Regions from separate parts of the Klebsiella planticola genome, predicted to be linked through region 1. Evidence: predicted binding sites of a transcription regulator. Region 1 holds the regulator's gene; each other region holds the start of a gene.
The links. Region 1 encodes PurR, which represses purine synthesis genes. Its sites were predicted from a motif close to CANGCAAACGTTTGCNTG; they were not measured.
Positions count from the first base shown of each region.

Region 1 (3,155 bases):
GGTGAAATATAGGTATAGAGGGTAAACATCGCGCCGGCCCCCAGCACGGTGGTCAGCAATGCGGAGAGCACCTGCGGACGAACCAGCACCGAGAGCTCCTGTTTTACGTTCGGACGCTCGCCAGCGCTGCCTTTGGGCAACGAAAACCACAGGCTGACCATCGCCACCAGCCCCAGACCTGCCGTCGCGAGGAACGACATCCGCCAGCCGATGGTCTCGCCAAGCCATGTCGCCGCCGGAACGCCGCCAATATTAGCGATAGTCAAGCCCATGAACATGGTCGCCACCGCGCTGGCCTGTTTGTGTTTCGGCACCACGCTCGCCGCCACCACCGACCCGAGGCCGAAGAAAGCGCCGTGGTTAAGACTGGTGATAATGCGCGAAATCAGCAGCGTGGTGTAATCCGGCGCCATTGAGGAGAGAATGTTCCCCAGCGTAAAGATCGCCATCAGAAAAATCAGCGCATTTCTGCGCGCGCGATGAGAGAGCAGCAAAGTCATCAGCGGCGCACCGACCATCACGCCGATCGCATACGCGCTGATCAGCATTCCCGCCGCCGGAATTGACACGTCGACACCTTTGGCAATCACCGGCAGCAGCCCCATCGGGGAAAACTCCGTGGTGCCAATACCAAACGCGCCTATCGCCAGCGCTAACAAGGGAAAGTTGATTTTCATTCAATGACTCCAGCAGACCGTCATCGGCGACGGTATCTCATCAGAAGTCAAAAGCATGACATCAATCACAAAAAAACAAAAGTAAACGAAATGGCAAAAGATTTTTGCGAAATTGATAATAATGGCGGGACGTCGGGGGAAAGAGCCCTCTCCCCCGGATAAATCAGTGCAGCACCGCGGTCAGGCCGGCGGCCACGATCAGACCCAGGACAATAATCGTTGTCGTCAGCGAAAACTTTAAATCTGTATCCATCAATTTTTCCCCCAGTTATCCCCACATGAAAAGTGAGCTTGCTCATTTTTGCACAATATAGCGCAAAAATCTTCCATGTTTTAGGGTGATGCACATTTTTGCTCTTCCCCTTTGCCGCAAGATCGGACAAAATCCCACGCTAATTTGAAAGCGTATCGGCCATTGACCCCTTCCTGTCGTTCTGTGTCGTTTTCCCGACGTGATGCAATGTTGAAAATTGTATTCAGGGTGTGTATAGGCAAACGTTTACGTATCGATAATCAGACGATCAGGTCAAGGTCTGGAGTGAGAAGTAATGGCAACAATTAAAGATGTAGCGAAGCGCGCAAACGTTTCCACTACAACAGTGTCACATGTAATTAACAAAACCCGTTTCGTGGCGGAAGAAACCCGCAACGCCGTGTGGGCGGCGATCAAAGAGCTGCACTATTCCCCCAGTGCCGTGGCTCGCAGCCTGAAGGTTAATCACACCAAATCGATTGGCCTGCTGGCCACCAGCAGCGAAGCGGCCTATTTCGCTGAGATTATTGAAGCCGTAGAAAAGAGCTGTTTCCAGAAAGGCTATACCCTGATTCTGGGCAATGCGTGGAACGATCTCGAAAAGCAGCAGGCCTATCTGTCGATGATGGCGCAAAAGCGCGTCGACGGCCTGCTGGTTATGTGTTCTGAATATCCGGAATCGGTGCTCAGCATGCTGGAAGAGTACCGCCATATTCCGATGGTGGTAATGGACTGGGGTGAATCCAAAGCCGACTTTACCGATTCGGTCATCGATAACGCCTTTGAGGGCGGTTATATGGCCGGTCGCTATCTGGTGGAACGCGGCCATCGTGAAATCGGCGTGATCCCGGGTCCGCTGGAGCGTAACACCGGCGCCGGGCGCCTGGCGGGCTTTATGAAAGCCATGGAAGAAGCGCAGATCGCCGTTCCGGAAAGCTGGATTGTGCAGGGAGACTTCGAGCCTGAATCCGGCTACCGCGCAATGCAGCAGATCCTCAGCCAGCAGCATCGCCCGACGGCGGTCTTCTGCGGCGGCGACATCATGGCGATGGGCGCAATCTGCGCTGCGGATGAGATGGGGCTGCGCGTGCCGCAGGACATTTCGCTGATCGGGTATGATAACGTGCGTAACGCCCGCTATTTCAGCCCGGCGCTGACCACCATCCACCAGCCGAAAGATTCGCTGGGGGAAGCGGCCTTCAATATGCTGATGGATCGTATCGTCAACAAGCGCGAAGAGTCACAGTCGATCGAGGTTCACCCGCGGCTGGTAGAGCGCCGCTCCGTCGTAGACGGCCCGTTCGTCGACTACCGTCGCTAATCGCCCGTGCGGCGCCGGTTACTCCGGCGCCCGCAGCCACTCCCGGTTTAACGTTTCACTGTCCCCCAGATAATCCAGTAGCCACGACAGCGCCGGTGACGTGTCGCTCTGCTGCCAGGTCAGGCAGCACGCGGCGTCCGGGAACGGGTTTTCCAGCGCCAGCCCGGTCCATTCACCGCGGTCAATCCACGGGCGAGCAAAATGGCTCGGTACCATCCCTACGCACAATCCCGCCGAGAGGCAGGTGGCCGAGGATTCCCAGTCCGGCACCACCACCCTTTTCTGGTTGTCCAGTAGCCAGGTCGTGCGTTTTGGTAGCGAGCGGGAGGTGTCCTCCCTGACCAGCGACGGCCAGTTGCGCAACACATCATCGCTGAGCGGCCCGCTCATCTGCGCCAGAGGATGATGGCTCGCCACCACGCAATGCCAGCTCAACATCCCCATATCGCGAAAGGCGTAGCGTCCCCCCACCGGAATCGAACGGGTTGCCCCGATAGCCAGCTCCACGCGTCCGTCGGCCAGCGCGTCCCAGACACCGTTGAAGACCTCCTGAAAAACAATCAGCTCGACATCGGGAAAGTGACGATAAAAATCAACAATCATCTGGCGCATACGGGCCGGTTTAACAATGTCATCCACGGCTATCGACAGCTGACCACGCCAGCCGTTGGCTATCTGCTGACACTGTTGGCGGGTGATCTGCATTTTTTTGATAACAGATCGTCCTTCCTGTAAAAACCAGAGCCCGGCGGGGGTCAATTCGACATCGCGATGGCGGCGTTCAAAAAGCGGTACCGCCAGCCACTCCTCCAGCTGACGTACGGTATAACTGACCGCCGAAGGTACGCGGTGCAGCTCCTGCGCCGCGGCGCTAAAGCTGCCGTTGCGGGCGACAGCATCAACA
Region 1 is NZ_CP026047.1:4,801,531-4,804,685, forward strand. Features, by position in the region: gene MC50_RS23165 (MFS transporter) at 1-677, opposite strand, end outside; gene cydH (cytochrome bd-I oxidase subunit CydH) at 841-930, opposite strand; gene purR (HTH-type transcriptional repressor PurR) at 1,226-2,251, shown strand; gene punR (DNA-binding transcriptional activator PunR) at 2,270-3,155, opposite strand, start outside.

Region 2 (3,155 bases), 1.5 Mb from region 1:
AATTAATCTCCAAAAAAGGGGAATCACACCACGGCTTTGCCGTTGCGTACAAAAACAGGTTTAGTCACTTTTACCGGCATTTCGCGGTTGCGAATCTGCACAATGGCCGTCTCGCCGATACCGGCCGGTACGCGCGCCAGCGCAATACTGTAGCCCAGCGTCGGGGAGAAGGTGCCGCTGGTGATAATACCTTCTTGCTGATTACCGTCTGCATCGCTAAAGCGCACCGGCAGACCGCCGCGCAGGACGCCTTTCTCGGTCATCACCAGCCCCACCAGCTGCTCGGTACCTTTTTCACGCTGCAGTTCCAGCGCTTCGCGGCCGATGAATGCGCGATCTGCGGGTTCCCAGGCGATGGTCCAGCCCATATTCGCCGCCAGCGGAGAGATGCTTTCATCCATCTCCTGGCCATACAGGTTCATCCCCGCTTCCAGACGCAAGGTATCGCGAGCGCCCAGACCGCACGGCTTCACGCCAGCGTCCAGCAGGCCACGCCAGAAATCAGCAGCCTGCTCATTCGGCATGGCGATTTCGTAACCGGCTTCACCGGTATAACCGGTGGTCGCAATAAACAGATCGCCGGCCTGCACGCCAAAGAACGGTTTCATCCCTTCTAAGGCCTGACGCTGTGCGTCGGTGAACAGGGTTGCCGCTTTCGCTTTCGCCTGCGGCCCCTGTACGGCAATCAGCGAAAGATCGTCACGAACGGTCATTTCAAGACCATAGGGTTCAGCCTGCTGGGTAATCCAGGCGAGGTCTTTTTCACGGGTGGCGGAGTTAACAACGAGGCGGAAATAATCTTCGGTAAGGAAATAGACAATCAGGTCATCGATGACGCCGGCGGACGCGGTAAGCATGCCGGTATATAGCGCTTTGCCCGGCACCGTCAGCTTCGCGACATCGTTAGCCAGCAGATAGCGCAGGAACTCCCGAATGCGGCTGCCGTGGAAATCGACGATGGTCATGTGCGAAACATCGAACATACCGGCGTCGCCCCGCACCGCGTGGTGCTCATCAATCTGGGAACCGTAATGTAGCGGCATCATCCAGCCATGGAAGTCCACCATGCGAGCGCCGCACAGCGTGTGTTGTTCATACAACGGAGTCTGTTGAGCCATCTTTTCCTCATCGAATAAAACGGAACCAGCTACTGGGTTGAGCGATGTCATTAGGGCGATTTCGCCCCACGAAATCCGCCGTCGGCGCCATGTCCGGACGCCGACGCAAACGTTCTCTTTTGCCTGAACTTACCACCTAACCCGGCGCTAAACCATAAGCTAAATCAGGACATCACATTAGCTTATGACTAAAAGTCGCCAAAAAGACTACAGAGTTATTGACTGGAAAAAAGCGATTTATGCCACATAAAATTAACATCATGAACTGATAATACCGAGCATGATGGTATTTTATGCGAAAAAAAGGGCCTGTTTTCTGTTTCAAAAAAAGAGAGACATTAATAAAACTAATGCGAAAAAATGGGTGAGATTAGATTATTTCAAATGAGAGGAGAAAACCCGGCGCCGGGGCCGGGAGAGAGAAGTGTGACGCGCTTAACGTAACCAGGCTGGAAGATCGTTTAAGCCCATTGCCTGGCGAATCAACTGCGGTTTGACGCCGGGTAGTGTATCCGCCAGTTTGAGGCCAATATCGCGCAGCAGTTTCTTCGCCGGGTGGCTGCCAGAGAACATTTCGCGGAAGCCCTGCATCCCCGCCAGCATCATCGCAGCGCTGTGTTTGCGACTACGTTCATAGCGACGCAGATACAGGTACTGACCAAAATCTTTGCCCTGCGCATGCAGACGACGGAGTTCATCGATCAGTTCCGCTGCATCCATAAAGCCCAGATTCACCCCCTGGCCGGCCAGCGGGTGAATGGTGTGCGCGGCATCGCCCACCAGCGCCAGGCGATGCGCGGCGAACTGGCGCGCGTAGCGACCGGTCAACGGGAAAGTCTGACGCTCGCTGGCAAGCTGGCACAGGCCAAGCCGGTTATCGAAGGCAATATTCAGCGCCTGATTAAACGCCGCTTCGTCGACCTGCTGCATCCGCTGTGCTTCCTGCGGCGACAGCGACCAGACGATCGAACACAGATGCGGATCGCTCAGCGGCAGAAACGCCAGAATGCCGTCGCCGTGGAACGCCTGACGGGCAATCGCCTGATGCGGCTCTGCGGTACGAATGGTGGCAACCAGCGCATGATGGCGATAGTCCCAGAACGTCAGCGGGATATCCGCTTTGTTGCGCAACCAGGAGTTTGCACCGTCGGCGCCGACCACCAGCCTGGCGGTCAGCATCTTGCCATCCTGCAAGCTGAGAAATGCTTCGTTTTCTCCCCACGCCACCTGCTGCAGCTGCGCCGGGGCCAGCAGCGTGACGTCGGCGCAACGCTGCGCCTTTTGCCACAGCGCATGATGAACGACCGCATTTTCAATAATATGGCCAAGGTGGCTGAAGCCCATACTCTGGTCATCAAAGCTGATGTGGCCAAAGCTGTCCTTATCCCACACTTCCATACCGTGATAACAGCTGGCGCGCCGGGCGACAATCTCCGGCCAGACATCCAGCCGGGTAAGCAGTTTTTCGCTGGCGGCGTTAATGGCGGATACCCGCAGCGCCGGCGGCGCATCGGCGTTTAACGGCTGCGGCTCGGCTTGTTCCAGCACCGCAACCCGCAGCCCGCTCCCCTGCAAACCGCAGGCGACCGCCAGACCCACCATGCCACCGCCAACAATGGCAACATCAACACTTTGCACGTTCAACTCCTTAACGAGGAACCCAACCGAGGGTACGCTGCGCCAGCGCGTCGCGCGCCGGGGTAAATAATTCCATCGCCATCAGACCCACGTTACGCCCCGCCACCAGCGGCGCCCAACGATTAGCGAACAGATGCACCAGCCCATCGGTCACGCCGATGGTCGCGGCCTTATCATCCGCTCGCCGCGCCTGATAGTGACAAAGAAGTGAGTAATCGCCGGGATCCTGTCCGTTAGCGCCGGCCTGGGCCAGCGTTTCCGCCAGGCTCATCACATCCCGCAGACCGAGATTAAAGCCCTGCCCGGCGATGGGATGCAGCGTCTGCGCCGCATTACCGACCAGCACCAGGCGATGGGAAACCGGGCGCGTAGCGGTAGTCAACGTCAATGGATAAACGC
Region 2 is NZ_CP026047.1:838,368-841,522, forward strand. Features, by position in the region: gene gcvT (glycine cleavage system aminomethyltransferase GcvT) at 24-1,118, opposite strand; gene ubiI (FAD-dependent 2-octaprenylphenol hydroxylase) at 1,554-2,756, opposite strand; gene ubiH (2-octaprenyl-6-methoxyphenyl hydroxylase) at 2,767-3,155, opposite strand, start outside.
Region 2: gcvT (glycine cleavage system aminomethyltransferase GcvT) is a predicted target of PurR. The motif match lies at 1,221-1,238, and genes of this name have one in related genera.

Region 3 (3,155 bases), 1.1 Mb from region 1:
ATCATCAGACCTTCGCTGTTAAAGCGTGCCGCCTGGCGGTCGGCTTCTGTCGGCGTGCGATACCAGATATGGGAAGTGAATTTCGCCAGGCTGGCGCCGAGCGTTGCCACCTCGTCGGCAAACGCATGGACATCGCCATTTTCCGCCGCGTGGAACCAGTTCACCTGGGCCGCATGCTGCGTTTTTGCCAGCGTGTCGAGCATGGCCAGCATCGGTGTCTGTCCGACGCCGCCGGAAATCAGCGTAACCGGCGTTTTCGGCTCAACGGCGAGGAAGAAGTCACCTGCCGGCGCAGCCAGATGCACAATATCCCCTTCCTGCGATGCGTTGTGCAGCCAGTTTGATACCTGGCCGCCGTTTTCGCGTTTAACCGCAATTCGGTAGCCTTTGCCATCTGGTTTGCGGGTCAGCGAATACTGACGAATTTCCTGATATTCAAACTCCTGCGGCTTCAGCCAAATCGCCAGATACTGGCCCGGCTGATAATCCGCCACCGGCTGACCGTCTACCGGCGCCAGATCGAAGCTGGTAATCAGGGCGCTACGCGGGGTTTTCTTCACGATACGAAACGCGCGCGTGCCTTCCCAACCACCGTTTTTGCTGGCGTTACCCTGGTAGATTTCAGATTCGCGTTGAATAAAGACATTGGCCAACACGCCGTAGGCTTTACCCCATGCCTCAAGCACTTCCTCGCCCGGGCTGAACATTTCGTCGAGCGTCGCCAGCAGATGGCCGCCGACAATATTGTACTGTTCTGGTTTGATCTGGAAGCTGGTGTGTTTCTGCGCGATTTTCTCAACGGCAGGCAGCAGGGCTGGCAGGTTGTCGATATTGCTGGCGTAAGCGGCAATGGCATTAAACAACGCTTCACGCTGGTCGCCGTTACGCTGGTTGCTCATGTTGAAGATCTCTTTGAGCTCCGGGTTATGGGCAAACATGCGATCGTAAAAATGGGCGGTCAGCTTAGGACCTGTTTCGACGAGCAGGGGAATAGTGGCTTTAACCGTTGCGATGGTTTGGGCGTCGAGCATAGCAGCTTCCTTCGGTGTTATTTAAATGATGTATTTTATATACATCTTATAAAAATAACCCTGCACTGTAAATGGTTCCTTAACACTTTTCCCCGTAGTGGTAACAACATGAAGAATTCGCATCACAAACCTGAAAAGAAATCCGTTGATAATCGTTGAGTCGTTATTGCTCAAAGCCTTGTGTAATGGGGAGCCAATCGTTTGCGTAAAATCCTTTGTCAAGACCTGTTATCACAGAACGATTCGGTTATACTGTGGGCCGTCGCCCAAAAAGGCCCCCCTTTTAGAGCTGTAATCTATTGTTAGCTGAGCAGGAGATGCGGATGTTAAAGCGTGAAATGAACATTGCCGATTATGATGCCGAACTGTGGCAGGCTATGGAGCAGGAAAAAGTACGTCAGGAAGAGCACATCGAACTGATCGCCTCCGAGAACTACACCAGTCCGCGTGTTATGCAGGCACAGGGTTCTCAGCTGACCAATAAATATGCCGAAGGTTATCCGGGCAAGCGCTACTACGGCGGTTGCGAATATGTAGATATCGTTGAACAACTGGCGATTGACCGTGCAAAAGAGCTGTTCGGCGCTGACTACGCTAACGTACAGCCGCACTCCGGCTCCCAGGCTAACTTCGCGGTCTATACTGCTCTTCTGCAACCGGGCGATACCGTTCTGGGTATGAACCTGGCGCAGGGCGGTCACCTGACTCACGGCTCCCCGGTTAACTTCTCAGGCAAACTGTACAACATCATTCCTTACGGCATCGATGAGTCCGGCAAAATCGACTATGCAGACATGGCGAAGCAGGCTCAGGAACATAAGCCGAAAATGATCATCGGTGGTTTCTCTGCTTACTCCGGTATCGTTGACTGGGCAAAAATGCGTGAAATCGCTGACAGCATCGGCGCATACCTGTTCGTCGATATGGCCCACGTTGCTGGCCTGATTGCGGCGGGCGTTTACCCGAACCCGGTGCCACATGCTCACGTTGTGACGACCACTACCCACAAAACCCTGGCGGGTCCGCGCGGCGGCCTGATCCTGGCGAAAGGCGGTAGCGAAGAGCTGTACAAAAAACTGAATTCTGCCGTATTCCCTAGCGCTCAGGGCGGCCCTCTGATGCACGTTATCGCGGGTAAAGCGGTTGCGCTGAAAGAAGCGATGGAGCCAGAGTTCAAAGTCTACCAGCAGCAGGTGGCGAAAAACGCCAAAGCGATGGTTGAAGTGTTCCTGAATCGCGGCTACAAAGTGGTTTCTGGCGGTACTGAAAACCACCTGTTCCTGCTGGATCTGGTCGATAAAAACCTGACTGGTAAAGAAGCTGACGCTGCGCTGGGCCGTGCTAACATCACCGTCAATAAAAACAGCGTACCAAACGATCCGAAGAGCCCGTTTGTGACCTCCGGTATCCGTATCGGTTCTCCGGCGGTAACCCGTCGCGGCTTTAAAGAAGCGGAAGTGAAAGAGCTGGCCGGCTGGATGTGCGATGTGCTGGACAACATCAATGACGAAGCGGTCATTGAGCGCGTGAAGGGTAAAGTGCTGGATATCTGTGCACGCTTCCCGGTTTATGCGTAACGTTTAACGACGCAAGCGTAAAGAAAAAGGCCGCCAGTGCGGCCTTTTTTACGTCCGGCGTTCAGCGATTAACGACGGTCGAGGGAGATTGCGCCTGGGCCAGTGATGGCCAGAAGCAGGAAGGCTCCAGCTATACTGATATTTTTGTAGAAGTTAATCATATTGGGGAGTACTGCATCGCCGGTCATATCCCAGTAATGATGGCCAATGACGGCGGTACCGAGCGTATAAAAAATAAAGATCACCGCCAGCGGACGGGTGAAGAAACCGAGGACAATCAGGATCGCCGCCGGAACCTCCATCACAATCGCGATAATAGCCGCTAGCGTCGGAAGCGGCGCGCCGGAGGAGGCCATATATTGTACCGTACCGCTAAAACCCATCAGTTTGGGATAGCCAAATATAATAAACAGCAGTACGACGGCAATACGGGCGATCAGCAGCAGAACGGAACGGGAAGAGCCAAAGTCGAAATAGCGTAGTGTGTTCATAATCAATCCGTTGTGAAGGTGCGTGATTTAAACGTAATACACAATTTTGTGATCTG
Region 3 is NZ_CP026047.1:408,197-411,351, reverse strand. Features, by position in the region: gene hmpA (NO-inducible flavohemoprotein) at 1-1,031, opposite strand, end outside; gene glyA (serine hydroxymethyltransferase) at 1,355-2,608, shown strand; gene MC50_RS01865 (DoxX family protein) at 2,677-3,099, opposite strand.
Region 3: glyA (serine hydroxymethyltransferase) is a predicted target of PurR. The motif match lies at 1,222-1,239, and genes of this name have one in related genera.

Region 4 (3,155 bases), 2.3 Mb from region 1:
CTTCCATTTCGTACTCTTTCCAGCCGATCAGCGATTCATCAATCAGCAGTTCGTTGGTCGGAGAGAGGTCCAGCCCGCGGGCACAAATTTCTTCGAACTCTTCACGGTTGTAAGCGATACCGCCGCCGGTGCCGCCCATGGTGAAAGACGGACGGATGATGCATGGGTAGCCCACGTCTGCGGCCACCGCCAGCGCTTCTTCCATGGTGTGCGCAATGCCGGAACGCGCGGTATCCAGACCGATTTTCTTCATTGCCACATCGAAGCGACGGCGGTCTTCCGCTTTATCAATCGCGTCAGCGGTAGCGCCGATCATGGTGACGCCGAATTCGGCCAGCACGCCCTGACGTTCCAGCTCCAGCGCGCAGTTCAGCGCCGTCTGACCGCCCATGGTCGGCAGTACCGCATCCGGACGCTCTTTTTCGATAATTTTGCGCACGACTTCCCAGTGAATCGGCTCAATATAGGTCGCATCGGCCATTTCCGGGTCGGTCATGATGGTGGCCGGGTTGGAGTTCACCAGAATGACACGGTAACCTTCTTCGCGCAGGGCCTTACAGGCCTGAGCGCCAGAGTAGTCAAATTCGCAAGCCTGGCCGATAACGATCGGGCCAGCGCCAAGAATCAGGATGCTTTTTATGTCTGTACGTTTTGGCATGGCTCTTTTCTCCTGATTATTTCGCGGACTGGCGGTACTGCTCAATTAATGCAATAAAATGGTCGAACAACGGCGCGGCATCGTGCGGGCCTGGGCTCGCTTCCGGGTGGCCCTGGAAGCTAAACGCCGGTTTGTCAGTGCGGTGGATGCCCTGCAGCGTCCCGTCGAACAGCGACTTGTGGGTCACGCGCAGGTTAGCCGGCATGGAGGCTTCGTCGACCGCAAAACCGTGGTTCTGGGCGGTAATCATCACCACATTATTATCGATATCTTTAACCGGGTGGTTGCCGCCGTGGTGGCCGAACTTCATCTTAACGGTCTTCGCACCGCTCGCCAGCGCCAGCAGCTGATGGCCGAGGCAGATGCCGAATACCGGAATATCGGTCTCGAGGAATTTCTCAATCGCGGTAATGGCGTAATCGCACGGCGCCGGGTCGCCAGGGCCGTTGGACAGGAAGATACCGTCCGGATTCATCTTCAGCACCTCTTCGGCGGAGGTTTTCGCCGGCACCACCGTCAGGCGGCAGCCGCGGTCAACCAGCATGCGCAGAATGTTGCGTTTAGCGCCAAAATCGTAGGCCACAACGTGGAACGGCAGCTCGCTTTCCGCCTTCGCTTCCGGCAGGTCGCCCGCCAGCGTCCAGCTGCCTTGCGTCCAGCTGTAGGTTTCTGAAGTGGTGACTTCTTTCGCCAGGTCCATGCCGTTCAGGCCAGGGAACGCTTTGGCTTTTTCCAGCGCCAGCTGCGCATCCAGGTTATCACCCACGATGATGCAGCCGTTCTGTGCGCCTTTTTCACGCAGCAAACGCGTCAGCTTACGGGTATCGATATCGGCAATCGCCACGATGTTATGGCGCTTGAGGTAAGAAGAGAGGTCTTCGGTATTGCGGAAGTTGCTGGCAATCAGCGGCAGGTCGCGAATGACCAGACCCTGCGCATGTACCTGAGAAGATTCTTCATCGCTGTCGTTGGTGCCGACATTACCAATATGGGGATAAGTAAGAGTGACAATTTGGCGGGAATAGGAAGGATCAGTGAGGATTTCTTGATAACCGGTCATTGAAGTATTGAAAACGACTTCCCCAACCGCCGTGCCCGTTGCCCCGATGGCCCGACCGTGAAACTGGGTTCCGTCTTCCAGAACCAATAGCGCTGACTTAATCAAAACACCCTCCAGAGAATATTCACTCACTTTATTTGCATATTAATGCATGTGCATGACATGAATCAATGCAAATTTGCTTACCTATGGATTTCTGGCAAACGGCGGCATTCTGGAGAGATGTCGGGTAAAAGTCAACTTAAAGCCGATATTTTTTATCTCTTTTTACGTCACTGACCTCTCAGCACTGCGTTAGCAGGCAAAAAGATCAACAAACTATGCAGAGAAAACGCTTGCGGACCAGGAAGATTGCAAAACAGCGCGCGCAGGAACAAAAAAGTAGACCAGATGGTCAAAATTTACAATAACACAACAAAAAATGGAGGGATAATTTAATATTATAGCTATTTCATCAATTTTAATTGATGAAATGATGAAAAATAAAAAGGGCAATAAAATATTGCCCTTTGCAATCAATTACATATTGAATGCAATAACCACATCACTATGGGTAATAAAACTTATAAAGTATTGAGATCAAGCACATCACGCATGTCGAAAAGGCCTGATTTCTTATCTTTTAACCACAATGCAGAACGAACGGCACCATTAGCAAAAGTCATCCGGCTGGATGCCTTGTGGCTGATTTCAATACGCTCACCAATATCGGCAAACATGGCGGTATGCTCGCCGACGATATCTCCGGCGCGCACGGTGGCAAAGCCAATGGTCCCCGGGACGCGTTCGCCGGTATGGCCTTCACGGCTGTAGACCGCGCAATCCTTCAGATCTTTGTTCAGTGCGCCGGCAATCGCCTCGCCCATCGCCAGCGCGGTGCCTGACGGTGCGTCCACTTTGTGACGGTGGTGCGCTTCAATAATTTCGATATCGGTGTAGTCGCCCATCACCTTCGCCGCTTTTTCCAGCAGCTTTAACAGGACGTTGACGCCAACGCTGAAGTTGGCCGCGAAAACGATCGCAATCTCCTGCGCCGCATCGCGAATGGCCTGTTTCCCGGCCTCATCAAAACCGGTGGTACCAATCACCATCCCTTTGCCGTGTTCGCGACAGAAAGCAAGGTGGTTTAACGTCCCTTCCGGGCGGGTGAAATCGATTAGCACATCAAAATCATCTTTGACCGCCGCAAGACTGCTTTGCACCGTGACACCGGCTTTACCGGCACCGGCCAGCTCACCGGCATCGCTGCCAAGGAGGGAAGAACCTTCGCGCTCCAGCGCCGCGCCCAGCGCCACGCCGTCCATCTGCTGTACGGCCTGAATTAACTGGCGTCCCATCCGGCCGCCCGCGCCTGCGATGGCCACGCGGATTTGTGCATCATGCATAGCTATTCTCTTTTGTTAACTTAACGTAAATTGTTTCCAGATTAACCAGCCC
Region 4 is NZ_CP026047.1:2,532,942-2,536,096, reverse strand. Features, by position in the region: gene carB (carbamoyl-phosphate synthase large subunit) at 1-658, opposite strand, end outside; gene carA (glutamine-hydrolyzing carbamoyl-phosphate synthase small subunit) at 675-1,823, opposite strand; gene dapB (4-hydroxy-tetrahydrodipicolinate reductase) at 2,282-3,103, opposite strand.
Region 4: carA (glutamine-hydrolyzing carbamoyl-phosphate synthase small subunit) is a predicted target of PurR. The motif match lies at 1,915-1,932, and genes of this name have one in related genera.